4 regions of the Pseudomonas sp. S3_G06 genome follow, and region 1 is predicted to be linked to each of the others. Evidence: predicted binding sites of a transcription regulator. Region 1 holds the regulator's gene; each other region holds the start of a gene.
The links. Region 1 encodes FliA, which starts transcription of late flagellar genes. Its sites were predicted from a motif close to CTAAAGTTTNNNNNNNNNNNGCCGNTAA; they were not measured.
Positions count from the first base shown of each region.

Region 2: AB4N47_RS08815 (methyl-accepting chemotaxis protein) is a predicted target of FliA. The motif match lies at 3,726-3,753, and genes of this name have one in related genera.
Region 3: AB4N47_RS01440 (methyl-accepting chemotaxis protein) is a predicted target of FliA. The motif match lies at 1,524-1,551, and genes of this name have one in related genera.
Region 4: flgM (flagellar biosynthesis anti-sigma factor FlgM) is a predicted target of FliA. The motif match lies at 3,986-4,013, and genes of this name have one in related genera.

Region 1 is NZ_CP162738.1:3,464,930-3,472,656, forward strand. It holds gene AB4N47_RS15475 (chemotaxis protein CheA) at 1-1,287, opposite strand, end outside; gene AB4N47_RS15480 (protein phosphatase CheZ) at 1,341-2,129, opposite strand; gene AB4N47_RS15485 (chemotaxis response regulator CheY) at 2,148-2,519, opposite strand; gene fliA (RNA polymerase sigma factor FliA) at 2,687-3,427, opposite strand; gene fleN (flagellar synthesis regulator FleN) at 3,424-4,254, opposite strand; gene flhF (flagellar biosynthesis protein FlhF) at 4,371-5,711, opposite strand; gene flhA (flagellar biosynthesis protein FlhA) at 5,723-7,727, opposite strand, start outside.
Region 2 is NZ_CP162738.1:1,918,499-1,926,225, forward strand. It holds gene AB4N47_RS08800 (MFS transporter) at 1-914, opposite strand, end outside; gene AB4N47_RS08805 (sugar diacid recognition domain-containing protein) at 1,086-2,204, shown strand; gene AB4N47_RS08810 (glycerate kinase) at 2,420-3,559, shown strand; gene AB4N47_RS08815 (methyl-accepting chemotaxis protein) at 3,865-5,490, shown strand; gene AB4N47_RS08820 (pyridoxal phosphate-dependent aminotransferase) at 5,532-6,719, shown strand; gene AB4N47_RS08825 (2-hydroxyacid dehydrogenase) at 6,863-7,727, opposite strand, start outside.
Region 3 is NZ_CP162738.1:295,988-303,714, reverse strand. It holds gene AB4N47_RS01450 (TMEM165/GDT1 family protein) at 1-318, shown strand, start outside; gene AB4N47_RS01445 (M48 family metallopeptidase) at 519-1,337, opposite strand; gene AB4N47_RS01440 (methyl-accepting chemotaxis protein) at 1,589-3,730, shown strand; gene AB4N47_RS01435 (SOS response-associated peptidase) at 3,830-4,453, opposite strand; gene AB4N47_RS01430 (putative signal transducing protein) at 4,489-4,749, opposite strand; gene AB4N47_RS01425 (CPXCG motif-containing cysteine-rich protein) at 4,759-4,941, opposite strand; gene AB4N47_RS01420 (1-acyl-sn-glycerol-3-phosphate acyltransferase) at 5,083-6,246, shown strand; gene AB4N47_RS01415 (hypothetical protein) at 6,377-6,655, opposite strand; gene AB4N47_RS01410 (hypothetical protein) at 6,849-7,055, shown strand; gene AB4N47_RS01405 (YajG family lipoprotein) at 7,304-7,727, opposite strand, start outside.
Region 4 is NZ_CP162738.1:803,706-811,432, reverse strand. It holds gene flgC (flagellar basal body rod protein FlgC) at 8-451, opposite strand; gene flgB (flagellar basal body rod protein FlgB) at 455-865, opposite strand; gene cheR (protein-glutamate O-methyltransferase CheR) at 1,237-2,064, opposite strand; gene AB4N47_RS03675 (chemotaxis protein CheV) at 2,111-3,043, opposite strand; gene flgA (flagellar basal body P-ring formation chaperone FlgA) at 3,126-3,887, shown strand; gene flgM (flagellar biosynthesis anti-sigma factor FlgM) at 4,050-4,376, shown strand; gene AB4N47_RS03660 (flagella synthesis protein FlgN) at 4,425-4,892, shown strand; gene AB4N47_RS03655 (flagellar brake protein) at 4,982-5,728, shown strand; gene AB4N47_RS03650 (MFS transporter) at 5,801-7,183, opposite strand; gene AB4N47_RS03645 (glutamine synthetase family protein) at 7,253-7,727, opposite strand, start outside.

The DNA.
Region 1 (7,727 bases):
CGTCTTCATCACGGCGGTCTGCAGGTCAGCGGTGACCACGTCGAGGTTAGATACGGCCTTGGACATGGCTTCGTCGCCGCTGTTGAGGCCCAGACGCACCAGACGGTTACGCACCAGCACCAGCTCGCCGACCATGTTCATGATCTCGTCGAGCCGCGCGGTGTCGACGCGTACGGTGGTTTCAGCTTCGCTGGCCGGCTTTTCTGCCGGTGCAGCGGCTGGCGCGCGGGCCGGAGCCGGAGCAGCAGCGGCGGCCGGTTTCGGCGCCTCGGCTTTCGGTTCAGGCTTGGCGGCAGGCTTCGGTGCAACAGCGGCAGCCGGAGCTTTCGCCGCTGGCGTGGCGACGCTCGACGCGGAACCCGCAGTCGCAGCGCTGGCGTCAAACTTGCCTTTGCCGTGCAATTCGTCGAGCAGCGATTCGAATTCGTGATCGCTGATCAGGTCACTGCCGGCCGCAGCGGCTGCCGGTGCAGCAGGTGCTGCCGGCGCCGAAGCGATGGCCGATTCCAGCGCGTCAACGGCGAAGTTGCCCTTGCCGTGCAACTGATCGAGCAAGGCTTCGAATTCGTCGTCGGTGATGTCCGAGCTGTCGCCCGCAGCAGGTGCGGCCGGCGCTGCTGGTGCCGCCGGAGCGACCGCATCGACAGCAAACTGGCCTTTGCCATGCAGTTGATCGAGCAGCGATTCAAACTCGGCGTCGGTGATTTCATCGCTGGCCGCCGTGTCGGCAACCTGCGCGGGAGCAGCGACAGCGGCCGGAGCCTCGGCCTGGGCCTTGACGGCGTTCAGCGAGTCCAGCAGTTGTTCGAATTCGTTATCGGTGATGTCTTCCGATGCGCTTTCGGCGACCGGTTCTGCCACCGCTTCTACTGGTGCGGCAACGGCTTCATCCGCCGATTGCGGCTCGGCCAGACGCGCCAGCGCGGCCAGCAGTTCCGGCGTGGCGGCGGTAATCGGTGCACGCTCACGGACTTCGCTGAACATGCTGTTCACCGCGTCCAGTGCTTCGAGCACAACGTCCATCAGTTCTGCATCAACGCGACGCTCACCCTTACGGAGGATGTCGAACACGTTTTCGGCGATGTGACAGCACTCCACCAGCTCATTGAGCTGAAGGAAGCCGGCGCCCCCTTTTACAGTGTGGAAACCGCGAAAAATTGCATTGAGCAGATCTGCATCATCCGGGCGGCTTTCCAGCTCGACCAGTTGTTCGGACAGTTGCTCAAGAATCTCGCCGGCCTCAACCAGGAAATCCTGAAGGATCTCTTCATCGGCGCCGAAGCTCATTAATGGGGTGCTCCTACAGGTCTAAAAACCCAAAAAACCCGAATTCCGAAACTCTAGAATCCAAGGCTGGATAACAAATCGTCCACATCGTCCTGACCGGACACAACGTCTTCTCGTTTATCGGCATGAATCTGCGGACCTTCACCCTGCGAGAGATGTTTTTGTGGATCTTTTTCAGCAAGCATTGCGGCGCGGTCATGTTCGATGCCCGCAAAGCGGTCGACCTGACTGGCCATGAGCACGAGTTTGAGCAGATTGCTTTCGACTTCGGTGACCAGTTGGGTCACACGCTTGATCACTTGACCTGTGAGGTCCTGGTAATCCTGAGCCAGCAGGATGTCGTTGAGGTTGCTCGACACCGCACGGTTGTCCGTGCTGCTGCGTGACAGAAAACCGTCGACCCGGCGCGCCAGTTCGCGGAACTCTTCAGCCCCGACCTCGCGACGCATGAAGCGGCCCCAATCGGCGCTCAACGTCTGCGCTTCATCAGCGAGACTGTTGACCACCGGCGTGGCGCTTTCCACCAGATCCATGGTGCGGTTGGCCGCGGCTTCCGTCAGCTTGACCACATAGCCCAGGCGTTCGGTGGCGTCGGTGATTTGCGACACTTCCTCGGCCTGCGGCATGTGCGGATCAATCTGGAAATTGACGATCGCACTGTGCAGTTCACGTGTGAGTTTGCCCACTTCCTGATACAGGCCGCGGTCACGGGTCTGATTGAGCTCATGGATCAGTTGCACCGCGTCGCCGAACTTGCCTTTTTCAAGGCTCTCGACCAGTTCGACCGCGTGTTTTTTCAGGGTCGATTCGAAATCGCCCTGTGATGATTCGTTATGCTCCATAGCTCCCCCGCGCATTCATCAGCCGATGCGTTCGAAAATCTTCTCGATTTTGTCTTTCAACGCTTGAGCCGTGAAAGGTTTGACCACGTAACCGTTCACACCGGCCTGGGCGGCCTCGATGATCTGCTCGCGCTTGGCTTCAGCAGTCACCATCAACACCGGGAGGTGCTTGAGTTTTTCATCGGCGCGCACGTGACGCAGCAGGTCGATACCGGTCATGCCCGGCATGTTCCAGTCCGTTACCAGAAAGTCGATGCTGCCGCTGTTGAGCACCGGAATGGCAGTGGTGCCATCGTCGGCCTCGACGGTGTTGGTGAACCCAAGATCGCGCAGCAGGTTCTTGATGATCCGCCGCATCGTTGAGAAGTCATCAACGATGAGGATTTTCATGTCTTTGTTCAATTCGACCTCCAAGCAGTCTTAAACGCGCCCAGCACCTGGACGCGCCACTTCAATCAATCGGCGCAGCACTTAAAGTTTGTCTGGAGCACAACGGATCGAGACCGGCGCCGTTCATCACCGCACCAGCCTCGTTTCGCAGTGTCCCCACACTGCCTTCAGCGCGCTCGCCACTCCCCCAAACGCCCCCGCAGACGGGCCGCGCACTGGCTGTGTAACTGGCTGACCCGCGATTCACTGACGCCAAGGACTTCACCGATTTCCTTGAGGTTCAGCTCTTCGTCGTAGTACAGCGCCAACACCAGTCGCTCACGCTCCGGCAAATTGGCAATCGCGTCCGCCAGCGCCGCCTGGAAGCGTTCATCTTCCAGATCGCGTGACGGCTCCATATGAGCACTGGCGCCATCCTCGTGCAGCCCTTCGTGTTCGCCGTCCTGCAAGAGGTCGTCGAAACTGAACAGGCGACTGCCCAAGGTGTCATTCAGAATCCCGTAGTAATCGTCGAGACTCAATTGGAGTTCGGCCGCAACCTCGTGATCTTTAGCGTCACGGCCGGTTTTAGCTTCAATCGAGCGAATCGCGTCGCTGACCATCCTGGTATTACGGTGAACCGAGCGTGGCGCCCAATCCCCTTTGCGCACTTCATCGAGCATCGCGCCGCGGATTCGAATGCCCGCGTACGTTTCGAAACTGGCGCCTTTGCTGGCGTCGTATTTGGTCGAGACTTCGAGCAAACCGATCATCCCGGCCTGGATCAGGTCTTCGACCTGCACGCTGGCCGGCAGGCGCGCCAGCAAGTGATAGGCAATGCGCTTGACCAGTGGCGCGTAACGCTCGATCAATTCGTATTGCGCGTCACGCGCCGACTTTTTGTAAAGATTCATGCCACTGGCGGTCATATCACAGGCCCTGCGGTTTGCTGCACGAGACGCTCGACGAAAAATTCCAGATGCCCGCGCGGGTTGGCCGGCAGCGGCCAGGTGTCGACCTTCTGGGCGATGGCCTTGAAGGCCAGCGCGCACTTGGAACGGGGAAAGGCTTCGTAGACGGCGCGCTGCTTCTGCACCGCTTTGCGCACGCTTTCGTCGTACGGCACGGCGCCGACGTATTGTAGGGCGACGTCGAGGAAGCGATCCGTGACCTTGGTCAACTTGGCGAACAGGTTGCGCCCTTCCTGCGGGCTCTGCGCCATGTTGGCCAGGACGCGGAAGCGGTTCATGCCGTAGTCGCGGTTGAGCAACTTGATCAGCGCGTAAGCGTCGGTGATCGAAGTCGGCTCGTCGCAGACCACCAGCAACACTTCCTGGGCGGCGCGTACGAAACTGACTACCGAGTCACCAATACCCGCAGCGGTGTCGATCACCAGCACGTCGAGATTGTCGCCGATGTCGCTGAACGCCTGGATCAGGCCGGCGTGCTGCGCCGGGCTCAGGTGCACCATGCTCTGCGTGCCGGAGGCCGCCGGCACGATGCGAATCCCGCCCGGCCCCTGCAACAGCACGTCGCGCAGTTCGCAACGGCCTTCGATGACGTCGGCCAGTGTGCGCTTGGGTGTCAGCCCCAGCAGAACGTCGACGTTCGCCAGGCCCAGGTCGGCGTCCAGCAGCATGACCCGACGGCCAAGCTCTGCCAGCGCCAGCGACAAGTTCACTGACACGTTAGTCTTGCCGACGCCACCTTTGCCGCCGGTCACCGCGATCACCTGTACGGGATGCATGCTGCCCATGTTATTTCTTTACCTTGTCTTGCATAGACGGAGGCCACATTACTGGCTGCGCGTTCCTGATCGGAACAATGCGTGGCAGACCATCGATGTAGGTACAAAAACTGTTCATGATTACCTCAGCCAACCTGCTTGGTCGGGCTGTGATAGATATCAGCGAACATGTCAGCCATGGCTTCTTCGCTGGGTTCTTCCTGCATTTGCACGCTGACGGCGCGGCTGACCAGTTGATGACGGCGCGGCAGATGCAAATCATCCGGAATCCGTGGGCCATCGGTCAGATACGCGACCGGCAATTCATGACTGATCGCCAGGCTCAACACTTCGCCGAGACTGGCCGTTTCATCCAGTTTAGTCAGGATGCAGCCGGCCAGCCCGCAACGCTTGTAACTGTGATAAGCGGCGGTTAGAACCTGTTTCTGGCTGGTGGTTGCCAGGACCAGATAATTTTTTGAGCGAATGCCACGCCCGGCCAAGCTCTCGAGCTGCATGCGCAACGCCGGATCACTGGCTTGCAGGCCGGCAGTATCGATCAAAACCACGCGTTTGCGTAGCAGTGGATCCAATGCCTGCACCAGCGACTGACCCGGATCGACGTGCGTTACCGGCACGTTGAGGATGCGCCCGAGGGTTTTCAGTTGTTCCTGCGCGCCGATGCGGAAGCTGTCCATGCTCACCAGTGCAACGTTCTGCGCGCCGTACTTGAGCACGTAACGCGCGGCGAGCTTGGCCAGCGTGGTGGTCTTGCCCATGCCGGCGGGGCCGACCATGGCAATCACACCGCCCTCTTCCAGCGGCTCGACTTCCGGTACGGCAATCATCCGCGCCAGGTGCGCCAGCAGCATGCGCCAGGCCTGACGCGGTTCTTCGATATCGGTGATCATCGCCAGCAGATCGCGCGACAGCGGGCCGGACAGGCCGATGCGCTGCAGACGGCGGTACAGATTGGCTTGGGCCGGACGGCTGCCTTGCAGCTGATTCCAGGCCAGGGTGCCGAGCTGAACTTCCATCAGCTCGCGCAGGCTGTTCAATTCAAAACGCATCGAATCCAGCGCACGCGGATCGACGCCCGCCGAGGCCTGCGCAGGCGCTGCGGCCGGGCGCGTCGGTGCGGCGTAGGTCGGCTCGCTCAACGGTTCGGCAGCGGTCAGCGGCAGGCCTGCGGTCAACGGCAGCCCGGCGAACAACTGCTGATTGGTGTTGCCGTCGGCTTCGCCACGCAGGCTCAGCTCGGCCTGGGCGGTGACGATGCGCGACTGGGTCTTGCGCAGCTCGTCTTCGAGTTCCATGTTCGGAACCCGTGGCGCCAGCGCCGACAATTTGTAATCCAGAGCCGCCGTCAACTCGACGCCGCCGGCAATGCGGCGGTTGCCGATGATGGCGGCATCAGCGCCCAGCTCATCGCGAACCAGCTTCATGGCCTGACGCATATCGGCGGCGAAAAAACGCTTAACTTGCATAAACCACTACCTCAGCCGTTGGGCCCTACTGTCGCAACGATGGTCACTTGCTTGTTGTCCGGTACTTCCTGGTAGGCCAGTACATGCAGGCCTGGCACTGCGAGGCGACCGAAGCGCGAGAGCATCGCGCGAATCGGGCCTGCTACCAGCAGGATCACCGGTTGGCCTTGCATTTCCTGACGCTGGGCCGCTTCGATCAACGAACGCTGCAGCTTCTCGGCCATGCTCGGCTCCAGCAGAACGCCCTCTTCCGAGCCTTGTCCTGCCTTCTGCAGACTATTGAGCAATATCTGTTCCAACCTTGGTTCCAATGTGATTACAGGCAGCTCGGACTCAGTGCCTACAATGCTTTGGACGATTGCACGGGATACGCCGACCCGCACAGCGGCGACCAGCGCGGCGGTATCTTGACTCTTGGCAGCGTTGTTCGCGATCGCTTCGGCGATGCTGCGAATGTCGCGCACCGGCACGTGCTCGGCGAGCAGCGCTTGCAGGACCTTGAGCAACTGCGACAGCGAAACCACGCCCGGCACCAGCTCTTCCGCCAGTTTCGGCGAGCTCTTGGCCAGCAATTGCATGAGCTGCTGCACTTCCTCGTGGCCGATCAGCTCACTGGAGTGCTTGTACAGAATCTGGTTCAAGTGGGTGGCGACCACGGTGCTGGCGTCGACCACGGTGTAGCCGAGCGATTGCGCCTGGGCGCGCTGGCTGATTTCGATCCACACTGCCTCGAGTCCGAAAGCCGGATCTTTGGCGTTGATCCCGTTGAGCGAGCCGTAGACCTGGCCCGGGTTGATCGCCAGTTCGCGATCCGGGTAGATCTCGGCCTCGGCGAGAATCACGCCCATCAGCGTCAAGCGATACGCGCTCGGCGCCAGATCGAGGTTGTCGCGGATGTGCACGGTCGGCATCAGGAAGCCCAGATCCTGCGAGAGCTTCTTGCGCACGCCCTTGATCCGCGCAAGCAATTGCCCACCCTGATTGCGGTCCACCAACGGGATCAGGCGATAGCCGACTTCCAGGCCGATCATGTCGATCGGCGTCACGTCGTCCCAGCCCAGCTCCTTGGTTTCCATGGCGCGGGCCGGCGACGGCAGCAGTTCCTGCTGACGCTTGACCTCTTCCAGCGCCACGACCTTGGCCACATTCTGCTTTTTCCAGAACAGGTACGCGCCGCCCGCAGCCAGCGCCGCCATGCTCAGGAAGGAGAAGTGCGGCATGCCCGGCACCAGGCCCATCACCGCCATCAAACCAGCGGCCACGGCCAGCGCTTTCGGCGAGGCGAACATCTGGCGGTTGATCTGCTTGCCCATGTCTTCCGAGCCGGAAGCACGGGTCACCATGATCGCCGCTGCTGTAGATAACAACAGTGATGGCAATTGCGCCACTAAACCGTCACCGATGGTCAGCAAGGCGTAAACCTTGCCCGCATCGCCGAAGCTCATGCCGTGCTGGAAGATACCAACCGCCATGCCGCCAATGAGGTTGATGAACAGAATCAACAGGCCGGCGATCGCGTCACCACGGACGAACTTGCTCGCACCGTCCATCGAACCGTAGAACTCCGCCTCTTGGGCGACTTCCTGACGGCGCGACTTGGCTTGATTCTGGTCGATCAGGCCGGCGTTGAGGTCGGCGTCGATCGCCATTTGTTTGCCGGGCATCGCATCGAGGGTGAAACGCGCGCTCACCTCGGAAATCCGCCCGGCACCCTTGGTCACCACGACGAAGTTGATGATCATGAGGATCGCGAAAACCACGATACCGACCACGTAGTTACCGCCGATCACCACCTCACCGAAGGCCTGAATTACCTTACCGGCTGCGGCGTGGCCGTCCTGACCGTGGAGCATCACCACCCGCGTCGAGGCCACGTTCAACGCCAGTCGCAGCAACGTCGCCACCAGCAGAATGGTCGGAAACACGGCGAAATCCAGCGGCCGCAGCGCATACACGCAGACCAGCAGGACGACGATCGACAGGGCAATGTTGAAGGTAAAGAAGACGTCGAGCAGG
Region 2 (7,727 bases), 1.5 Mb from region 1:
ATGAACACTGCCGCGAGCAGATACGGAATCGCACTCAGCCAGCCGATCACCAGGTTATCGCTGAAGCCGAGGTTCTTGATGATCGACGGCAGCCAGAAGTTGATCGCATACACGCCGCTCTGGATGCAGAAATAGATCAGGCCGAAGGCCCAGATCGCAGGATTCTTGAACACCGCAAGCAGTGAGTCGGTGGCGGTTTTAGGTTTATTGGCGAGGTCTTCGGCGTGGTCGGCTTCGAGCGCCGAACGCTCGTGGGCGGTCAGCCATTTGGCATTGGCGAAGCTGTCGCTCAACAGGAAATACGCCAGTGCGCCGAGGATCACGGTCGGAATGCCTTGCAGGAGGAACATCCACTGCCAGCCGGCCAGGCCACCCTGGCCAGCGGCGAAGTGGTTGAGAATCCAGCCGGAAAACGGGCTGCCGAGCAAACCGGAGACGGGGATTGCCGACATGAACAACGCCATGATCCGGCCACGGCGGAAGGTCGGGAACCACTGCGAGAGATACAGCACGACGCCCGGGAAGAAACCGGCTTCAGCGGCACCGGTGAAAAAGCGCAGGGTGTAGAACTCGGTCGGGGTGGTGACGAACAACAGGCAGGTCGACAGCGTGCCCCAGGTGATCATCATCAAGGCAATCCAGCGCCGAGGACCGAAGCGGGTCAGTGCCAGGTTGCTCGGCACGCCGCACAGCACATAACCGATGAAGAAAATCCCGGCGCCGAGGCCGTACACCGTTTCGCTGAATTTCAGTGCGTCAAGCATCTGCAATTTGGCGAAGCCGACGTTGACCCGGTCGAGGTAGTTGAACAGGTAGCAGATGAAAATGAAGGGAATCAAACGCAGGGTGATGCGTTTGTAGACGGCGTTTTTACCGTCGTCGATGGTCTGGGTAGCTGCGGCGCTCTGCGACATAGCGGCTCTCTCTTTATTATGATTTTTTGCGATGCAAAGGGTAACGTTGATCGCCCTGAGAGTCTCGGCCACCTTTGGCCGGATTGTCTTTGTGCCTGAGCACAGGGTTTGCCGCCAGACCCTGTGCGGCTGAACAACCGTCCGTGCCTGAAATGAAGGATTGCCGCCGCTATGTTCGAACTCGATCACGACCTTGCCCAGGACATCGTCGACCGGGCCATGGCCATTTTGCCGTACAACGTCAACGTCATGGACAGTCAGGGCCTGATCCTCGGCAGCGGTGAACCGGAGCGCATCAACACCCGGCATGAAGGCGCGCAACTGGTGCTGGCCAACGGGCGTGTGGTGGAAATCGATGCGCAAACGGCGGTGCACCTCAAAGGCGTGCAACCGGGCATCAACCTGCCGCTGTTGCTCGATCAGCGCTTGATCGGCGTGCTTGGCATCACTGGCGAGCCGGAGCAATTGCGCACCTACGCCGAGCTGGTGCGCATGACCGCTGAAATGCTCGTCGGCCAGCGCAACCAGCAGGCCGAGCAGCAATGGCGACGGCAGCGTTGCGATGATCTGCTGGCTTTGCTGTTGAGCGAGGCGGGGGATTCGCCGCGCCTGATCGATGAGGCGCAGCAGCTTGGGCTCAAGCCGCAATTGACCCGGGTGCCGTATCTGTTTGAGCTGGGTCTTGAGCACGGGCCGGGGCAAACCGTCGAGGCACTGAGTGCGTGGCTGACCTCGCGGTATCCCGACAGTTGGTGCGTGAGTTCGGCGAAGTCGTCGCTGTTGTGGTGTCGCCCGGCGAGCCAGAACGTCGAGCACGATCGCCTGCTGGAAAAGCTCGATGGCCTCGGCTGGAAGATTTTGCGCATTGCCGTCGGCGGGCAGGCGGATGGCCTGGCCGGGTTGCGCCGCTGTTATCGACGGGTCGGCGACTTGCTGGCGTATGGTCGTGACGTGCTGCCGAATTCGAGACTGCTGACGCTCAATCGTTATCGCTTGCCGGTCATGCTATGGCGACATCGCAACGACGATGCGCTGGACGAACTGCTCAAGCCGCTGCGCAAGGTTATCGCCAAGGACAGCAACGGCCAGTTGCTGGCGACGCTGCGCAGTTGGTGCGAGCACGACGGGCAGAGCCAGGCCTGTGCCGAAGCGCTGGGCATCCATCGCAACAGCCTGCGCTATCGCATGGAACGGATTGCCGAGTTGAGCGGGGTAGATCCGTTGAAGCTGGACGGGATGCTGGCGTTGTATCTGGGGGTGCAGTTGCTGCCGCAGACTGATCCGAATTGATCGGTGTATTTCGGGGCCCCTTCGCGAGCAGGCTCGCTCCCACAGTGGCATGCATTTCAAATGTGGGAGCGAGCCTGCTCGCGAAGAGGCCGGAACATCCAGCGCCAGCCTTTTGTGGAAATGAACAATAAACGCCGACGCCACTTGTGCACCCGACCGGCGTCAAGGCGCAGGCCGACTGGCAGCATGAATGCCACTGCAACCGGAGAATTCCCATGAAGATCGTCATCGCCCCCGACTCGTTCAAGGACAGCCTGAGTGCCCAAGGCGTTGCCGAAGCCATCGCCCTCGGACTGGCGCAGGTCTGGCCGCAGGCGACGCTGGTCAAATGCCCGATGGCCGACGGCGGCGAAGGCACGGTCGAGTCGATTCTTGCAGCCTGCGAAGGTGAGTTACGCCGCACCCGCGTGCGCGGTCCACTGGGCGCGCCGGTCGATGCTGCTTGGGGCTGGCTACCGCACAACCACACCGCGATCATAGAAATGGCCGAGGCGAGCGGTCTGCAACTGGTCCCGCCGGGACAGCGCGATGCCTGCATCAGCAGCACGTTTGGCACCGGTGAACTGATTCGTGCAGCGCTGGATGCCGGCGCGCAACGGGTGATTCTGGCGATTGGCGGCAGCGCGACCAATGATGGCGGTGCCGGGGCGATGCAGGCATTGGGTGTGAAGTTGCTGGATGCGCAGAATCAGTCGCTGGTACCCGGCGGCCTGGCCTTGGCGCAACTGGCGCGATTGGACCTGAGTGGACTTGATCCACGTCTGGCCGATGTGCGTTTCGACATCGCCGCCGACGTCAATAATCCACTCTGCGGGCCCCACGGCGCCTCGGCCATTTTCGGCCCGCAGAAGGGCGCATCGCCTGCGCAGGTTGAGCAGCTCGATCAGACGCTGGGGCACTTCGCCGAGCTTTGCGCGCAAGCATTGGGCAGAGACGTGCGCGATGAACCGGGCAGCGGCGCGGCGGGTGGTCTGGGGTTTGCGGCCAAGGCTTTTCTCGGTGCGCAGTTTCAGGCGGGCGTCGAGGTGGTAGCGGAACTGGTCGGGCTCGCTGAGGCAGTCAAAGGTGCGGATCTGGTGATTACCGGCGAAGGCCGCTTCGATGCGCAGACCCTGCGCGGCAAAACGCCGTTCGGTGTTGCGCGACTTGCCAAACAGCACGCCGTGCCGGTGATCGTGATTGCCGGGACCTTGGGCGATGGCTATCAGGAGCTCTATCAGCATGGCATCGACGCCGCGTTCGCCGTGACCAGCGGACCGATGACTCTGGAACAGGCCTGCGCCGAAGCCCCGCGCCTGCTGCGTGAGCGCGCAACCGATATTGCTCGGGTCTGGCAACTCGCCACCAAACGCTGATCGGCTTGCCTATGTAGGAGCTGTCGAGTGCAACGAGGCTGCGATCTTTTGATCCTGCTTTTAAAAGTCAAAAGATCGCAGCCTCGTTGCACTCGACAGCTCCTACCAATGGCAGCGGAGCAGTGTTTGATCGTTGTCACGTCCCGAAAAATATTTACCGCAGACCCGAAACCTTCCTCAAGCCTGGCCGATACAACGTTCAGGCGCACACAAAACCAAAACCCAGTGACGCCGGACTGTCGCCCGCTATGGGCCAGTGCTCACGGCATGGATGCTCGTAGTTTCTTTCTTTCGAGAGTCCGACCATGTCCCTGCGTAATCTGAATATCGCGCCCCGTGCTTTCCTCGGTTTTGCCTTCATCGCCTTGCTGGTGATTGTCCTCGGCGTGTTCGCCGTAAGCCGCATGACGGTCATTCGTCAGGCGTCGATCGATATGGACACCAACCAGTTGCCAAGCGTGACCCACCTCAGCGTGGTCACGGAAAACGTCCTGCGCATGCGCATTCTCTCGTTCCGTGTGCTGGTCAATCGCGAACCGGCCAGCCTGCAAGAGGCAGAAACCCGCATCGCGGTGCTGGTCGACAAGGTGCGCAAAGCACAGGCCAACTACGCTGCGTTGCCGGCAGGCCCTGAAGAGCGCGCGGTCTTCCAGACGTTTTCGACGACGCTCGATAATTACCTGCAAGCGCAGAATCAGATGATTGAGCTATCGCGCAAGGGCGATCTGGAAGCGATGCGCGCGTTGATCAACACGCGCATCAAGGAAGGCACCGATCAAATGGGCGAGCAGCTCAACAAGTTGATCGGCATGAACACCGCCGGGGCCAGAGCGGCGGCGACCAAGGCCGGTGAAAACTATGACAGCGCCATCACCGGGATCATCATCGTCGCCGTGATTGCGGCGCTAGCCACCGTGTTGCTCGCCTGGTTGCTGACCCGCAGCATCGTCACGCCGCTCAACCGCGCCGTGCTCGCTGCGCAAACCATTGCCGACGGTGACCTCAGCAAAGCCATCGAAGTCGACGGCAAGGACGAACCGGCGCGCCTGCTCGAAGCCTTGGCGGCGATGCAGACCAACTTGCGCAGAACCATCGAGCAGATCGCCGGCTCCGCCACGCAACTGGGCGCCGCTGCCGAAGAACTTAGCGCTGTCACCGAAGAAGCCTCTCGTGGCTTGCAGCAGCAGAACAACGAAATCGAACAAGCCGCCACTGCCGTCAACGAGATGACCGCTGCGGTGGAAGAAGTGGCGCGCAATGCCGTGTCGACTTCAGAGGCGTCCAACCAGTCGACCCACGCCGCCCGCGAAGGTCGCGATCAGGTGGTGAAAACCGTCGACGCGATCCAGACCATGACTCACGACGTGCAGAACACCGCGCAGATGATCGAAGGCCTCGCCGCGCAAGGTCGTGACATTGGCAAGGTGCTGGACGTGATTCGGGCCATCGCCGAGCAGACCAACCTCTTGGCGCTCAACGCTGCAATTGAAGCGGCGCGTGCCGGCGAGGCTGGCCGTGGTTTTGCCGTGGTGGCTGACGAAGTGCGCGCCTTGGCCCATCGCACCGCGCAGTCGACTCAGGAAATCGAAAAAATGGTCGCCGGCATCCAGAACGGTACCGGAGAAGCGGTTTCGTCGATGCAGCAAAGCAATCAGCGCACCCAGTCCACATTGGAAATGGCCCGCGCGGCCGGCGTGGCGCTGGAGCAGATCACGCAATCGATTCACCAGATCAACGAGCGCAACCTGGTTATCGCCAGCGCTTCGGAAGAGCAGGCGCAAGTCTCCCGCGAAGTCGATCGCAACCTGGTCAACATTCGCGACCTCGCCACGCAATCGGCCGCCGGCGCCAACCAGACCAGCGCCGCGACCCACGAACTGTCGCGACTGGCAGTGGATTTGAACGCCATGGTGGCGCGTTTCGTGATTTGAGATACGGTGAAGGCTGGAAACCGCGCTAACAGGAGACGTACATGCGCTATTCAGCCTTGACCCAACGAATCGCCGGGGAGGGTGCCGCTGCCTGGCAGATTCACGACCGAGCGCTGGAACTGCGCGCCGACGGCGTTGATGTTTTGTTGTTGAGCGTCGGCGATCCGGATTTCGATACGCCGTTGCCGATTGTCCATGGTGCGATTGACAGCCTGTTGGCCGGCGACACCCATTACTCCGATGTGCGTGGGCGGTTCGAGCTGCGCTGGCTGATTGCCGAGCGTCATCGCCAGCGCAGTGGTCAACGGGTTGATCCTGATCAGGTGATTGTCCTGCCCGGCGCGCAATGCGCGGTGTATTCGGTGGCGCAGTGTCTGCTCGATCCGGGCGATGAAGTGATCGTCGCCGAGCCGATGTACGTTACCTACGAAGGAGTGTTTGGCGCTTGCGGTGCCAAGGTAATTGCCGTGCCGGTGCGCCCGGAGAACGGTTTTCGTGTCGACCCCGCCGATGTCGCCTCGCGCATTACCCCGCGAACTCGCGCGATGCTGCTCAACAGCCCGAACAATCCCAGCGGCGCGAGTCTGCCCTTGCTGATCTGGCAGGAACTGGCAGCGCTGTGCATTCGCCATGACCTGTGGCTGATCAGCGATGAGGTGTACAGCGAGCTTTTATACGAAGGCGAGCACATCAGCCCGGCGAGCCTGCCGGGCATGGCCGAGCGCACCGCGACGATCAACAGTCTGTCGAAATCCCATGCGATGACCGGTTGGCGCATCGGCTGGATGATCGGCCCGAAACCCTTGGCCGAGCATCTGGTGAATCTGTCGCTGAGCATGCTCTTCGGTCTGCCGGATTTCGTACAGAAGGCCGCGCAAGTGGCGCTGCAAAGTGATCTGCCGGAAGTCTCTCAGATGCGTGAGGAGTATCGCTTGCGCCGCGATCTGGTCTGCGAACGTTTGTACGGTTGCCCTGGGTTGCAGCCGATCCGCCCGGATGGCGGCATGTTTGTGATGGTCGATGTGCGCCAGACTGGGCTTGGCGCTCAGGCATTTGCTGAGCGCTTGCTGGAGGGTTATGGCGTCTCTGTGCTGGCCGGCGAAGCGTTCGGGCCGAGCGCGGCGGGGCACATTCGCATCGGGCTGGTGGTGGATCGGGTCAAATTGGCGGATGCCTGCGCGCGGATTGCGTTGTGTGCGGTGCAGCTGTTGCAGGCGCGCAGTGCCTGAGGGTCTTGCATTGCCTGCCCCGGCGCCTTGCTGATCGTTCCCACGCTCCGCGTGGGAATGCCTGTAGGGACGCTCCGCGTTCCAGCTTTCGGAAGGGACGCGGAGCGTCCCGGGCTGCATTCCCACGCTGAGCGTGGGAACGATCAGTTTAGAGGATTCACCAGATTCGCCGGCCGCTGTCCGTTCAACGCCGCCAGCAGATTCTCCACCGCACACCGCGCCATCGCCTCACGCGTCTCATGGGTCGCCGAGCCCATGTGCGGCGTCGCCACCACGTTGCTCAACTGCAACAATGGCGAATCATGATTCAACGGCTCGCGCTCGAACACATCCAGCCCCGCCGCGCGAATGCGCTGGTTGCGCAACGCCTCGATCATTGCCGCCTCATCGACCACCTTGCCCCGCGAGATATTGATGAAGATGCTCTCCGGCCGCATCAGCGCAAATTGTTCCGCGCCGATCAAGCGTTCGGTCTGCGCCGTCAGAGGCAAAGTCAGGCAAATGAAATCGGCCTGCTGGAGCAACTCTTCGAGGCTGCGATATTGTGCGTCGAACCGCTCCTCGACCGCCGGTTTGCGCGACTGGCTGTGGTAGATCACCGGCATGCCGAAACCGAAACGCCCACGCTGGGCCAAGGCTTCGCCGATGCGGCCCATGCCGATGATGCCCAGCGTCTTGCCATGCACATCGGTGCCGAAATGCGCCGGGCCGATATTGCGGCTCCACTGCCCGCCACGGACCATGTTCGCCAGTTCAACCACACGCCGCGCGGCAGCGAGGATCAGGGCGAAACCGGTGTCGGCAGTGGTTTCGGTGAGCACGTCGGGAGTGTTGGTCAGCAGAATCTTGCGCCGGTTCAGATACTCGATGTCGTAGTTGTCGACACCCACCGAGACGCTGGCAATCGCCTCCAGCTGCGGCGCCAGATCCAGCAACGCCGCATCCAGTTTCAGGCTGGCGCCGAGCAAACCGTGGGCGCGGGGCAGGGCATCGCGCAACTGCATGAGG
Region 3 (7,727 bases), 2.7 Mb from region 1:
ATGGATGACGACGAAGCCAGCACGGCGCGCAAGTTCGGGCCGTTCCTGACCACGCTGATCGCGTTCTTCATCGCGGAAATCGGCGACAAGACGCAGATCGCCACGGTGATGCTCGCCGCGCAATATCCGGAACTTTGGCTGGTGATTATCGGCACCACCGTGGGCATGCTGATTGCCAACGTGCCGGTGGTCCTGGCGGGTAACTTTGCTGCAGAGAAACTGCCGCTGACCCTGATCCGCCGCCTCGCGGCTTCGGCGTTCATGATTCTGGCGATTGTTGCGGTATACAAGGCCATGCAGAGCAGCGGCTGGGTTTAACCCCGTCTACTGAACTACCCAAAACCTGTGGTGAGGGGATTTATCCCCGATGGGGCGCGAAGCGCCCCCAAACCTGCTGCCTCAGAGTGTCATACATAGCGCATTTGCAGGTTTTGGGGGCTGCTTCGCAGCCCATCGGGGATAAATCCCCTCGCCACAACAGCCCTCCCAACCTGAAGAATCGTTGTGTCCTTCGACTTTTAAGACTTCGGGGCTTTTTCGTACAGCGGCATCACCTTCGGAATCGCTGCCTGCAACGCAGCAATGCGGCTGCTCGATGCCGGGTGAGTGCTCATGAATTCCGGTGGCGCGCCTTCGGAAGCCTTGCTCATCTTGTCCCACAGGGTGATCGCCGCGTTCGGGTTGTAACCGGCGCGGGCGGCCAGTTCCAGGCCGATCAGGTCGGCTTCGTTTTCGTTGGCGCGGCTGTTGGGCAAGGTCATGCCGTAGTTGGCCACGGTGTCGGCCAGCGCCAGGCTGTCCTGACCCAGACCGAACAAGGCACCGGCGCCCTGCTTCGCCATCTCCATACCGTAAGCCTTGGACATCGCTTCACGACCGTGCTCGCGCAGGGCGTGGGCGATTTCATGGCCCATGACCGCAGCGATTTCATCGTCGGTGAGTTTCAGACTGTCGATCAGCCCGGTGTAGAAGATGATCTTGCCGCCGGGACCGCAGTTGGCGTTGAGCTCATCGCTCTTGATCAGATTGACTTCCCATTGCCACTGCGCCGCGTCCGGGCGGAAGGTCGGCGCCTGGGCGATCAAGCGGTTGGCGATGGTCTGCACGCGCTTGGCTTCCGGGCTGGTCTTGTCCAGCACACCTTTGCTCGACGCCTCGCCGACGGTCTTCTGATACGACTGCGCGTACATCTGATCGACCTCTTGCGAGGACAGCATGCTGAACATGTACTGCTTGCGCTCCACGCCCACGGCACCGCCGCTGGTGGTGTTGACCGACTGACAACCGGCCAGCAACAGCGCTGCGCTCAAAGCACTTACCACTAATGTCTTGTTCATTCAAAAGCTCCCTGAAAACCTGAGGCGTATCCTAGGCGGCTAATTGTATTGGCGCCAGATACAACGGACGCATTGCGCGTACATCCACCTAAGGCCGCAAGTCTGGCTGGAAATTCCTCAAGGCGCATTGAATCCGCCGTGCACCGATCCATCAGCGACATCGCGGGCCGATTCCGACCAGCGTCTCTAATGGCCGCGCCCACCGCGCCGATAAATCCCTCGCAGATTGTCCTCTTGCGTGCGGAGCTCCCATGAAGTTCAAGTCGATCCAGTTTTCCGTCGCCGCTCTGGCCGGCGCCATCGTTCTAAGCGTGGTCGCGGCGCTGGTGCTGTACGCGCTGTTCTCCGGCGCTCGCACGCAAGAAATGGTGCAACAGCGCACCCAGGCGCAGTTCGAGCAAGTCATCGAACAGCGCCTGACTTCGCTGGCGCAGACCCAGGTCAGCCAGATCCAGCGCGAACTCGAAGCGCCGCTGCTGATTGCCGGCGGCCTGGTACGGGTCAACGCCCTGCTCGGCACAACCGCCGCCGACGGCCAGCCGCGCCTGAGCGTCAGCCGCGAGCAACTGATCAGCCTGATCAAGGAAAACGTCGAAAAGAACCCGAAAATTCTCGGCACATACATCGGCTGGGAAAAAAACGCACTGGACCACAATGACGCGGCCTACATCGGCAGCGCCGTGGTCGGTATCGATCCAGCCAATGGACGTTTCCTGCCGTGGTGGTTCCGCAATACCGACGGCAGCCTGGGCGTGGACAAACTGGCCGATGTCGACGACCAGAAAACCTTGTCCACCGGCATACGCGCCAGCGAGTACTACCTGTGCTCGAAAGAGACGAAGAAAGCCTGCGTGATCGACCCGGCACCGTACAAGGTCGGTGACAAGATTGTCATGCTCGCCTCGTTCATTGAACCGATCATGGTCAACGGCGCGTTCCAGGGCATCGTCGGCGCCGACCTCTCGGTGAACTTCATTCAGGACATGCTGCTCGCCGCCAACCAGAAGCTTTACAGCGGCGCCGGTGAAATGGCTCTGGTCGGCGGCAACGGGCGGATCGTTGCCTACACCAAGGACTCGAGCAAATTTGGTGAAAAAGTCAGCGACATCCTCGACGCCGAACAGGCCAGCAGTCTCGCCAATCTCAAGCGCGACGAGGTCACCTATTCGGTGAATCAGGCCAAGGGCCGCATCGAACTGTACCTGCCGTTCGGCATCGGCCAGACCGACGCACGCTGGACACTGATGCTGCAATTGCCGCTAAACGCGGTCATGGCCGATCTGCAAAACCTCCAGGCTGATCTTGATGCCCAGCGCAAATCCGACACCTTCGGCATGGCCATGGTCGGCCTGATCATCGCCGGCATCGGCCTGCTGGTGATCTGGCTGGTGGGTCACGGCATTGCGCGGCCACTCAAGCAAATGGTCGCCATGCTTGATGACATCGCTCAGGGCGAAGGCGATCTGACCCGTCGCTTGAGCAGCGACCGCAGCGATGAACTGGGCTCGATTGCCAAAGGCTTCAACACCTTCCTCGCCAAGTTGCAGGCGATGATTACGCAAGTGGTGACCTCGGTGCAGAGCGTCAGCGATTCCTCGGAACACACCGCCGACATCGCCATTCGCACCAACATCGGCGTGCAGAAACAAATGGCCGAAATCGATCAGGTAGCGACCGCGGTGCAGGAAATGACCGCCACCGCCCAGGACGTCGCGCGCAACGCCACCCAGGCAGCACAAGCGGCAAGCCACGCCGATCAGGCCGCCAGCCAAGGCATGCAGATCGTGCGCGACACATCGAATTCGATTGGCGTACTGGCGGTGGAAATCGGCAAGGCTGTCGAGGTGGTGCAGACGCTGGCCAAGGACAGCGAAAACATCAACGCCATCCTCACCGCCATTCGCGGCATCGCCGAACAGACCAACCTGCTGGCACTGAACGCGGCAATCGAGGCCGCCCGGGCCGGCGAGCAGGGTCGCGGTTTTGCCGTGGTCGCAGATGAAGTGCGCAATCTGGCGCAGAAAACCCAGAAGGCCACTGAAGAAATCCAGGCGATGATCCAGCAATTGCAGCAAGGCACCCGCGATGTGGTGCGCGTCATGGAAGACAGCCAGAACCGCACCGACGAAAGCGTGCAGCACGCGGCGAAAGCGGCCGAAGCGCTGGAGACCATTACTCAGGCCGTGTCGGTGATCAACGACATGAACACGCAGATTGCCAGTGCGGCGGAAGAGCAAAGTGCAGTAGCCGACGACATCAACCGCAATGTGATCAACATCGGTAAGGTGGCGAATGAAGTGGCGGGCGGTGCGGATGAATCGAGCTCGGCGAGCGCCGGGTTGACCAAACTGGCGGAACAGCAGCGGCGGTTGATCAATCAGTTCAAGGTCTGATCTTTAGATCCTCTTCGCGAGCAGGCTCGCTCCCACAGTTGGATTGCATTCACATGTGGGAGCGAGCCTGCTCGCGAATATGCCGGCACAGATCACTCATCAAGCCGGGGTGAGGCACTCCGGCCCGTTCAACTTCGGATCATTCACCAGATTCGCCAGCACCCGCTCGCGCAGCGCCGCCGGTTCACTGGCGAGCAAACCCTGCAAGACATGCAGCGGCGTTTCAGGATCAAGCCAGGCAGCCTGCCCCGCTTCATCGAGAATCAACGGTCGCCGCTGACTCGCCGCCGATTGAGTGATCACTGCCGTGCTCAGCCAGACCTGTTCCTGCACCGGATACGCTTCCCAGATCGCGGCGAAAAACAACGACGAGCCCTCCCCCGGCGTCAACCAGTACGGTCGCTTGCGCTGGATGCCGCGCCATTCGTAGAAACCGTTAGCCGGCAGCAGGCAACGCCGCAGACGCAGCGCTTCACGAAACATCGGCTGCTCGGCCACGGTTTCGGCGCGGGCATGGGCCGGGGTCTTCGACAGATCGGTCAGCCACGGCGGCGTCAGCCCCCAGCGTGCACGGGCCAAGGTGCGCTGGCCATCTTCTTCGGCACGCAGCATCAACACCGAGTCATTCGGAGAAATGTTCCACTGCGCCTGCTGATCGGCGGGAAAACCTGGCAGGGCCGCGAACTCGCGGTTCCAGCGAAACAGGGCATAACGTCCACACATGGGGCAACACGACTCTGAATAAAACGAAGGCCAGCCTAACAGACCAGCGTGCCGGGAAAGCTTTCCGGTTCGTCGCCGGGCAGCGGCAGCGCGGCATTGTACGCGGTGATCAACTCGCGGGCGTATTCGGCCTGATCGTTATCCACCGACAGCCAGAGCAGGCCGAAGATCGGCAATTCACCCGCACCGCCCACCAGATCACGGCCGATCAGATGCGCCTCGATCCCCTCACTGGCAAGCATGCCCTTGAGCATTTCACCCTCCATCAGGTTCGCCGGTTCGTAGATTCGCTGCATACGCGGCCCTCACTCGTTTTCGCTGAAGACTTCCAGATGCCACTCTTCTTCATGTACTTGCAGGACAAAGGTGATCGGACGACAGCACACCTGGCAGTCTTCGATATACGTCTGATCCCCAGCGGACAAATCCAGAGTGGTCTCGATTTCCTCACCGCAATACGGACATTCATACAGTGCATTTTCCAGCATCGCGGTCTCCCCAGTGACTTGTGCGTATAATCGCCGGTCTATTTGCAGGGCTATTTTTGTCTGACTACTTTTCAGACCGTGCCCCGCGGGTTTTCGATCAAACCCTTTACTTACCCTAGCCGTTTCCAACAAGAGAGCATGATGGGCGAATTCGATGCCATCCGACCTTACGACGACAGCGAAGTACCTGCGGTACTGGCAAGGCTGCTCGGCGACAAGGCGTTTCTAGATATCCTCACCCACTTCCGCTTCCCGCGTTTTGCCGGTGCCTTCGGCTGGATGCTCAAACCTCTTATAGCCCATCGGCTGCGTCGTGAGTTTGCCGACGTGAATTCCGTGGCTACCTTACAGGACAAAGTCGAGTTCTACGTCGACCACACCATCGAGCGCGCCACCGACGGCGTAACGTATACCGGTGTCGAGCAGTTCAAGTCCGGCAGCGCCTACCTGTTCATCGCCAACCACCGCGATATCGTCATGGACCCGGCCTTCGTCAACTACGCCGTATACCACGCCGGCCTGCCGACACCGCGCATCGCGATTGGCGACAACCTGCTGCAAAAGCCGTTTGTCAGTGACCTGATGCGCTTGAACAAGAGCTTCATCGTCCACCGTTCGATCACCGGCCGTCGCGAGAAAATGGCGGCGTATCAATTGCTGTCGGCGTACATCAATCACTCGATACGCAACGATTGCGCCTCGATCTGGATTGCTCAGGCGGAAGGTCGGGCGAAGGACGGCGACGACCGCACCGAGTCGGCGATCCTCAAGATGTTCCACATGAGCCGCAAGGACGAGCCGTTCGGCGAAGTGATCCGCTCGCTCAACGTGACGCCGGTGTCGATCAGCTATGAGTACGACCCGTGCGATCAGGCCAAGGCCCGCGAGCTATACATCCGCGCCACCACCGGCACCTACGCCAAGGCGCCGGGCGAGGATGACGTGAGCATCGCCAAGGGCATCACCGGCTACAAGGGCCGGGTCCACGTGAACTTTGCCGCGCCGATCACCGAGGTGTTCGAAGACACCAAGCAATTGGCGATCGAAATGGACAAGCAGATTCTCGGCGGCTACCGGTTGTTCCCGGTGCATTACCTGGCGTACGCGCAGTGGGCGGATGCCGATTCGCAACTGAACGTGCCGAAAGCGGCCGAGGTGTTCCCGGCTGACGAACTGGCCAAGGCGCAGGATGAATGGCAGAGCCGACTGGACGCCTGCCCCGCTGAGCATCGGCCGTACCTGGTGCTGCAATATGCGACGCCGGTGCGCAATCAGTATCGGGTCAAGGCTGGATTGCCGCTGTAGGCAACAGCTGTGGCGAGGGGATTTATCCCCGTTGGAGTGCGCAGCGCTCCCAAGTTTTTACCTGAGAAAAACAGGGCCTGCTACGCAGTCCAGCGGGGATAAATCCCCTCACCACAGGTTTGCTATTGCTTCAGAAGCGGGTGCTGATCCAGGAGACGATCAAAGCAAGCCCCAGGCAAGCAAAACCAAAACGATAGAAAAACCGGTTCATGCGCAACGTCGCCCAATCGAGCATCGGCTCGGCATTCGGCTGCGCTTGGCGCTGTGCCGCCAGACTGGCCTGCGCGCGTTGCTCACGGCGGCGGGTCGCGTGCAGCAGCCAACTGCCCGGAAAGGCCAGCAGCAAGGCCAGCAGGTTGATCAACTTGGCGGGATGGGCGGTAAACAGCGTCATCAAGTGCAGCGACATCACAGACCTCGAACTTAACCGGTGTGGCAGACGCCAGACCGACGACCGCGGCGCGGATTCTACCCAAACCCTGACGCCCTGCCCCAGCCTTTGCGACAAATAACCTGACAATCGACCGATGGCTGTCCTGTGTCATGGCATCGTCACGTGGATGCTTCACCCTGCGCGCCTCGAAACCCGAATGGAATGCGACATGCTGCACGCGGAAAACCAGGATCGCCTGTACCTCATCACTCCTTACGACGACCAGCAAAGCCTGGTCGGCAGCCTCGCCTTCAACGTGCAGGACCGGCACTGGCTGGTGTATTGCGCGCTGGGCGGGCATCAGCATGCGGACTTGCCCGAGACCGATTTGCTGACTGGCGTGAGCGTGCTTGATTTCTATTCTCAGGCTGCCTGAACGTCAAAAGCACCCTCACCCTAGCCCTCTCCCAGAGGGAGAGGGGACTGACCGAGGTGTTTGCGGTAGATGCGCCGACATGAGATACCGCGCCGAATTCAGGTTTTGAAGCACACGCGATCGGCTCCCTCTCCCTCGGGAGAGGGCTGGGGTGAGGGGAATCGATTTCCCATACGACACAAATCTCAGATCCACAAAAAAGCCCGGAACCATCACTGGCCCCGGGCTTTTTCACATTCGCTGCAAACTTACTCAGCGAGCACCTGACCCACGGTCGGGTCCTTGAACAGACGCGTCAGCGCATCACTCAATACATCGCTGACCAGTTTGGTATTGGTCTCCTGATTCGGCGCCATGCCGAAGCGCTGGTCCAGCGACGCACCGTAACGGCCGCTGTAGCGGCGGTTGGCGTTCTGCACGTCGGAGCGGAAGGTCGCGCCGATGGTCGCTTCGGTCACGTACATGCCTTCTTTCGGCGACTGGTACTTCAGCTCGGCCAGGGTCACGGTCAGCTGCGGCGCGTTGGGTGCGTTAGTGGTCGGGGTGAAGCCGAGCAGACGCACGGCGGCTTCGGCCTGGGCCTGCAGCTTGGGCAGGATCTGCTCGCGCTGTACGGTGATGGCGCTGGTTTCCGGGTACAGACCGCCACGGGTGCCGAGGGTTGGCGACGGA
Region 4 (7,727 bases), 2.7 Mb from region 1:
CCCCTTATTACTGACCGAGGGTCAGTACCTTCTGCATCATGGTTTTGGCGGTGTTCATCATTTCCGCGTTGGTCTGGAACGAGCGGCTCGCAGAAATCATGTCAGCCATTTCTTCCACCACGTTGACGTTCGGGTAGTAGACGTAGCCCTTGGCGTCGGCAGCCGGATGGTTCGGCTCGTAGCGCGCTTCAAGATTGCTCTGGTCTTCGACGACGCCGAGCACCTGCACGCCCTGCCCGGCCGCGTCCTGGTTCTGGAACAGCGAATTGCTGCCGCCGGCCTGGCCGCCCTGGAACATGGTGGCGAATACCGGATGGCGCGCGCGGTAGGTCTGGTCGATGCTCGACGAAACGGTTTCGGCGTTGGCGATGTTCGAAGCCACGGTGTTCAGGCGTGTGGTCTGCGCGCTCATGCCGCTGCCGGCAATGTTGAAAACGCTGGACAGGGACATGGATTATTCTCCGCGCAGGGCTGACACCAGCCCTTTGAATTTGCTGTTGAGCAAGGTGAAGCTGGCCTGGAAGCCGACGGCGTTTTCCGCGTAGTTGGACTGTTCCAGTTGAGCGTCGACGGTGTTCTGGTCGATCGAAGGCTGCATCGGCGTGCGATACATCAGCGACTCGTCGCCATTGCCCAGCCCTTCAGCCTCGATGTGCCGGCTGTTGGTCATGTTCAGGGCAAAGTGGCCGCCGGTCTTGGTCTTCTCGGTCTGTGCTTCGAGCACTTTGGAGAAATCCAGATCCCGCGCCTTGTAGTTCGGGGTGTCGGCGTTGGCGATGTTGTTGGCCAGCACTTCGGCACGCTGAGCGCGGAAGCCCAATGCCTTTTCGTGAATGCCCAGCGCTTTGTCGAAGCTGATGCTCATGTCGGGAACCTTCAGGTGACCGGTTTTTCGTATCTGAGCTTTAGCAAGCGCCGTGCCAAATGAACAAAGCCCCGTATTCCGGGGCTTTGCGCCTGACAGGCAAAGCGGCAATGCCAGAAAAGCGGCAACCGGTTACCGCCGGATGCCGCTTTTCTGCCGCTTGCCGTCCTTGCCAGGTCAGCGCAGATCCCTGTGGGAGCGAGCCTGCTCGCGAAGGCGGCGTGTCAGGCGCCAACTGTCTTACGGACAGACCGCTATCGCGAGCAGGCTCGCTCCCACAGGGGGTTTGTGGTGCTCGTGGAAAATAATTCGGGCATAAAAAAACGGGAAGCCTTTGCGGGCCTCCCGTTTTTTGTATCACTGCAAACCGCTTATTTCGCCTTGTAGATAATCCCCGGGCTGCACTGAACCATCTGGTAATGATCCGGCAATCCGTTCAGCGCTTCCGAAGCGCCAAGGAACAGGTACCCGCCCGGCTTCAACGTGCTGTGAATGCGCAACAGGATGTCCTTCTTCACTTCGGCAGAGAAGTAGATCAACACGTTGCGGCAGAACACGATGTCGAACTTGCCCAGCGCTGCGTAACTGTCGAGCAGGTTGAACGAGCGGAATTCCACCCGGCTCTTGATCGGCGCCTTGACCACCCAGCGCCCCGGCCCTTTCGGGTCGAAGTAGCGTTGCAGGCGTTCCGGCGACAGACCGCGACCGATCGCCAGGCTGTCGTACTCGCCGGTCTTGCAGTTGTTGAGCATCAGGCCCGACAGATCGGTGGCAACGATCTGCACACCCATCTTCAACTGACCCAGGTTGCTGCGCTCGAACTCGTCGATCGACATCGACAGCGAGTACGGTTCCTGTCCCGACGAGCAGGCCGCCGACCAGATCCGCAGACGCTGGTTGGGGCTGGCCTTGATCGCTTCCGGCAGTACCTTGTTCTTCAAGACTTCAAACGGATAGGTGTCGCGAAACCACAGGGTTTCGTTGGTCGTCATGGCATCGACCACCTGCTCGCGCAAACCGCTGCGCGGCTGGGTCTGGATGCGCTGTACCAGCTCACCCAGGGACTTGATGCCTTGCTGCTCCATCAGTTTGTTGAGACGGCTCGAGACCAGATACTGCTTGTTTTCACCGAGCAGAATGCCACAGGCTTTTTCCAGGAAGACCCGGAACTGTTCGAAATCCAAATTACCCGTAGACAATGATGCCGCCTCTTAAATCGTGTTGACCGCCAGGGACAGAAGGTCCCTAGCTGATATCTGCTGCTTTGATCCGGTCGACTACCCGGGATGCGAGGTCATCAGGACGGAATTTGGCCAGAAAGTCATCAGCACCGACTTTCTTCACCATCGCCTGATTGAATACCCCCGACAACGAAGTATGCAGGATGATATGGAGCTTTTGCATGCGCGCGTCGCCGCGGATTTCCGCCGTCAGGGTGTACCCGTCCATCTCCGGCATCTCGATGTCGGAAATCATCATCAGGAACTCTTCTTCCGGCTTCTTGCCCTCGTCGACCAGCTTGCGCAGGTAATCCAGCGCCTGCTTGCCGTCGTTCAGCGCCACCACTTCGACACCGATGGTCTGCAGACAACGCGTGACCTGCTTGCGCGCCACCGACGAGTCATCGACCGTCAGCACCCGCAGCGACAACGCCTTGGTCTGCGTCTCGACATCGACCACGCCCACCGAAATCGCTTCCGGCGTCGGCGCCACTTCGGCCAGCACCTTCTCGACGTCGATGATTTCGACCAACTGATTGTCGACCCGGGTTACAGCGGTCAGGTAGTGATCGCGACCGGTACCCTTGGGTGGCGGATGGATCTCTTCCCAGTTCATGTTGACGATGCGCTCCACCGAGCGGACCAGGAAACCCTGGGTCTTGGTGTTGTACTCCGTGATGATCACGAACGGACTGTTCTTGTCTTTCAACGCACCGGAGCCCGTTGCCATTGCCAGATCCAGGATCGGAATGGTCGCTCCCCGTATATTCGCTACCCCGCACACGACAGGACTGGATTTGGGCATCAACGTCAGCGACGGGCATTGCAACACTTCCCGTACCTTGAACACGTTGATCCCATAGAGCTGCGGCCCGTCGAGACGGAACAACAGCAGCTCGAGGCGATTCTGCCCTACCAGTTGCGTGCGCTGGTTCACCGAATCCATTACACCAGCCATGCCCAGACTCCTACACCAACGCCAAGTGTTGTTGCGACGCACATTCATTGCTAAACGGCACGGCGCTTGCTTTTTAACTCGTATGAACGCTCAAACGACATTTTCCCGACGCCTGACATCCTCCCTTCGCAAAGGGCTTTGCGCGGTGTCCGCCGTTTGCTGCTTGCTTGCTGGCAGTCCTGCCCATGCAGATGCGGTTACCTTGCCTGATATGCTTATCGGCGTGACTCAGGGCTTTCTTGAATTCACCGTAGAAGACTATTTGGCTTCCAGTCAAACCGAAGGCCGCTACGAAATCGAAGTCAACCAGCTCGACCCGCGCATGCGCATGCCCATGTGCGACAAGGAATTGACAGCCACACTGGAGAGCCCGGCACGCCCGCTGGGCCGCGTCACGGTGAAGGTTCGCTGCGAAGGCAGTTCGCCCTGGACGGTGTTCGTACCCGCTCAAGTCCGCCTGTTTCGCGAGATCGTGACGACCACCCGTCCGCTGAAACGCGCCGGCATTATCGAGCCGCAGGATGTGACCTTGCGCGAGCGCGACGTCAGCACGATCAACCAGGGTTTCCTGACTTCCGTCGACGAAGCGATCGGGCAGAAACTTACCCGACCAACGGTCGCCGATCAGGTCATCACCCTGGTGCATCTGGAACAGGCCGAAGTGGTGCGCAAGGGTGACCAGGTGGTGATCACTGCGCGCAGCGGCACCCTTGCCGTACGCATGCCGGGGGAAGCGCTCTCCAATGGCGGCATGAAAGAACAGATTCGCGTAAAAAACCTTAATTCTCAAAGAGTTATCAAGGCGCAGGTGATTGCGCCGGGACAGGTCGAAGTGGCCATGTAAAAGCCTCGTGGAGAAAACTGGCGCCGATCCCGTCGCTTCCCTAAACTGTGCCGCAGCAGGTCTCGCAACGGCGCATGCAAGCTTATGGTTGATTGGGCCTAAAGTTTTTCAGGGGATAGCCGAAAACATGGCAAGCGTCCAAATTCCCAGAGGTTTTTTATCATGGTTATCGATTTCAACCGATTGAACAGTTCCTCGTCACTAACCGGCAGCACACGTACCAGCAACGCCAAGGAAAGCGCTGAAAACAGCCCCTCCGCGCCGCTGAATACCCAGGCCGAACAGGCCAATGTCGCCAAAAGCGGGGAGTCGGTACACCTCAGCAATGAGGCTCAACAGTTGCAGAAGGTCACTGACAAGCTGCGCGATCAGCCTGCTGTCGACAAAGCCCGTGTGGCCGAGTTGAAAGCCGCGATTGCCGATGGCAGCTATAAAGTCGACAGCAACCGTGTAGCCAGCAAACTGCTCAACTTCGAAGCCCAGCGCTAGGCTTTTGCCGGCGCCAGGCTTTTGGACGCTTAAACCCCAAGGCCAGCTATGCACGACACTAACTTATTGCAACTGATCAACGACGACTTTGCTCCAGCGCAACAATTGCTGGAGTTATTGCAAACCGAATCCCTCGCTTTGCATGGTCGTGACATGCCGTTGCTGGAAGAAATTCTGGCGACCAAGCAAGCGTTGATCATTCTGCTCGAGCAGCATGGCCGCAAGCGCAGCGAAATCCTCGCCAGCCTCAACCTGCCGACCGATCGCACAGGTCTTGAGCAACTGGCCAGCCAGTCGAGCATTGGCGACCAGTTGCTGGCCCAGGGCGATGCCCTGACCGCGCTGATCGCCCAGTGCCAGGCTGCCAACGTCAAGAACGGCCAGTCGATCCAGATCCAGCAGGCGACCACCGCCAATCAGCTGAAGATCCTCACCGGCGGCGAGCCGCCAGCGCTGTATGACGCCAGCGGCACCTTTGCCAAACCGGTCAAGCCGCGAACGCTCAGCCAGGCATGAGCCATTCGCTGGCCCTGCACTATCCACTTGCGCAACATGCTGGCAAAATACTGGCCAGTCGTCTTATTTTGTCTGGAGATTGAAGAACCGTGTCCAACACCCTAAGCGCGGATGATGCTCCGCAGCCTCCAAAGGTGCTCACCACGCCACTGGAAATCTCCAGCAACCTGCGCCAGCTGCAAGACAGCCACGATCCGCTGATCATCACCTTCCATGAACGCAGCCAGCGCTTTCAGAGTTACCTGATCAAGGTCGACCGCGAAACCGCAACGATTGCGCTGGACGAAATGATCCCGCGCGATGGAGAGCGCTTCCTCCAGGCTGGCGAACCGTTCAAGGTCGAAGGCTTTCATGACGGCGTGCGCATCGCCTGGGAATGCAACGGCACTCTCAACATCGAAGAATCCGACGGCGACCGTTTCTACACCGGCGACCTGCCGAGCGAAGTGGTCTACCACCAGCGCCGCAATGCCTTCCGCGCTGCGCTGAAACTCACCGATCTGGTCAGCGTCGAACTGGGCGGCGAAAAGCTCAAGGCGCCTATCCACGGCAAGCTGTTGGACATTTCCGCGACCGGTTGCAAGTTCCGCTTCGAAGGCGACATCACTGATCGCCTGCAACTGGGCCAGGTCTACGATCGTCTGATCGCCCCGCCGCTGTTCGGCAATCAGCCAACGTCGGTCGAGCTGCGCTACCTGCACTTCGAAGAAAAACTCAACATCACCTTCGCCGGTCTGCGCTTCCACAACATCAGTGGCCAGGCTGCGCGCAACGTCGAGCGTTTTGTTTATCAGTTGCAGCGTGAAGCACGGCGTTTCGACAAAGACGATCTCTGAGTCACAGCGATCAAAAAAAGGGCAGTCCCTCACAGGGCTGCCCTTTTTTATGCGCCGATGTTTACCTTCGGTTCAGGGCCTGCCACCACTGATATCTGGCGCAGGCTTATCGTCATTGCCGCTGTCCAGTTCGGTTTCAACGACTGCTTCCGGCTGCGCTTCGGGCTCAGGCTCAGGATTGACCGGCGCCGGATCCTGCACCATCTGCTCCTGCACCACCTGCTCATCGACACGCGGGTCAAGCGCCGCCACCAGCGGCGAGCTCGACATGCTGTCCGGCATTGCCACGTGATGCAGCGGTGCGTCGTCGACCTGGTGCAGGTTGGTCACTGCTTTCGGACGAATCCGCCAGACCAGCACCAACGCGAAGAAACTGAAGAACGCATACAGGCTCTGGCTGCCGAGAAACTTCATCAGCACACCCGCCAGCAGCGGCCCGATGCTCGCGCCAACACCGTAAGTCACCAGCAACATGGCGGTCAGTGACACGCGGCGATCGCCTTCGACGTGGTCGTTGGAAAACGCCACCGCCAGCGGATACAGGCAGAACTGCACCAGCGAACAGAAGAAACCAACGACGAACAACACCTCCAGCGGCACCTGCGGCATGATCGCCAACGGCAACGCCGCCACGGCCAGAAACCCGGCAAAGCAGCGAATCAGCAGCGCGCGGTCATAACGGTCGGACAACCAGCCCAACGGCCACTGCACCAGCAGACCGGCAAAAATGCAGCTACCCATGAACAGACCGACCTGCTCGGTCGTCAGCCCCTGTTGCGAGGCATACAGCGGCGCCAGACCATAAAACGAACCGATGATCAAACCGGCGCCGAGCACTGTGCTCAGCGATTGCGGTACGCGTTTGATAAAGAAGCGCGGCTCCATCGGCGCCGGGTGCAGAGGCGCCGGGTGAATCCGTCGGGTCAACGTCACCGGCACCAGACACAGGGCAAAGCACAGCGCCACCAGCATCAGCAGTTCCAGCCCGAGGCCGGGGTGCATGACCAGAATCAGCTGACCCAGCACCAGGCCCAGATACGAGGCGATCATGTAACCGCTGAACACCAGTCCACGCTGATTGGCGTCGGCCTGCTCGTTGAGCCAGCTCTCGATGACCATGTACTGACACATCATGCCGAGACCGACGATCGTCCGCAGCACCAGCCACGCCGGCAGCCAGTCCACCAGCCCATGGCCGAGCACCGCCGCGCCGACGATCCCGGCACACGCCGAGTAGGCACGGATATGCCCGACCCGGGCAATCAGGCGATGGCCGATCTTGCCGCCCAGCACCAGACCGAAATAGTTGGCCGCCATCAGCGCACCGACCCACAGCCCGTCGACGTTGTCGGCAGCCAGACGCAAAGCCAGATAAGTAGAAAGAAGGCCTGAGCCGATCAACATCATCAGCGAGGCGAAATACAGCGCTCGAAAGGATTTCCAGATTTGGCGCATCGGCGTTCCGAGCGGCTCCTTGCAGTAAATACCGGGCGGTCAGAACGACAGCCCGGCAGCAGCGATACGTCAGGCCTGGGCGGCCAGCACACGGCGCTCCCAGGGAGTGATTTCATCAAAGAAGCTGGTCAACTCCATGGTCTTCGAAGCGATGTAGCCTTCGATGAACTCCGACCCGAACAGTTCCCTCGCCAACTGGCTACGTTTCAGACGCTCCAGCGCGGCGTGCAAGGTACACGGCAAGGCCAGATTATCCGGCACGGCGAACTCACCCTGGATTGCCGCGCTCGGCTCCAGTTCCTGTTCGATGCCGTGCAAACCCGCAGCCAGACTGGCGGCGATCGCCAGATAAGGGTTGGCGTCGGCGCCCGGCAAACGGTTTTCGACCCGACGTGCGACCGGCGAGCTGGCGGGAATACGCAAGCCGGCGGCGCGATTGTCATGGGACCAGCAGGCATTGTTCGGCGACGCGTACGGATGACACAGGCGCTGATAGGAATTCACGTTGGGCGCAAACAGTGCGGTGAAATCGGCGAGGCCTGCC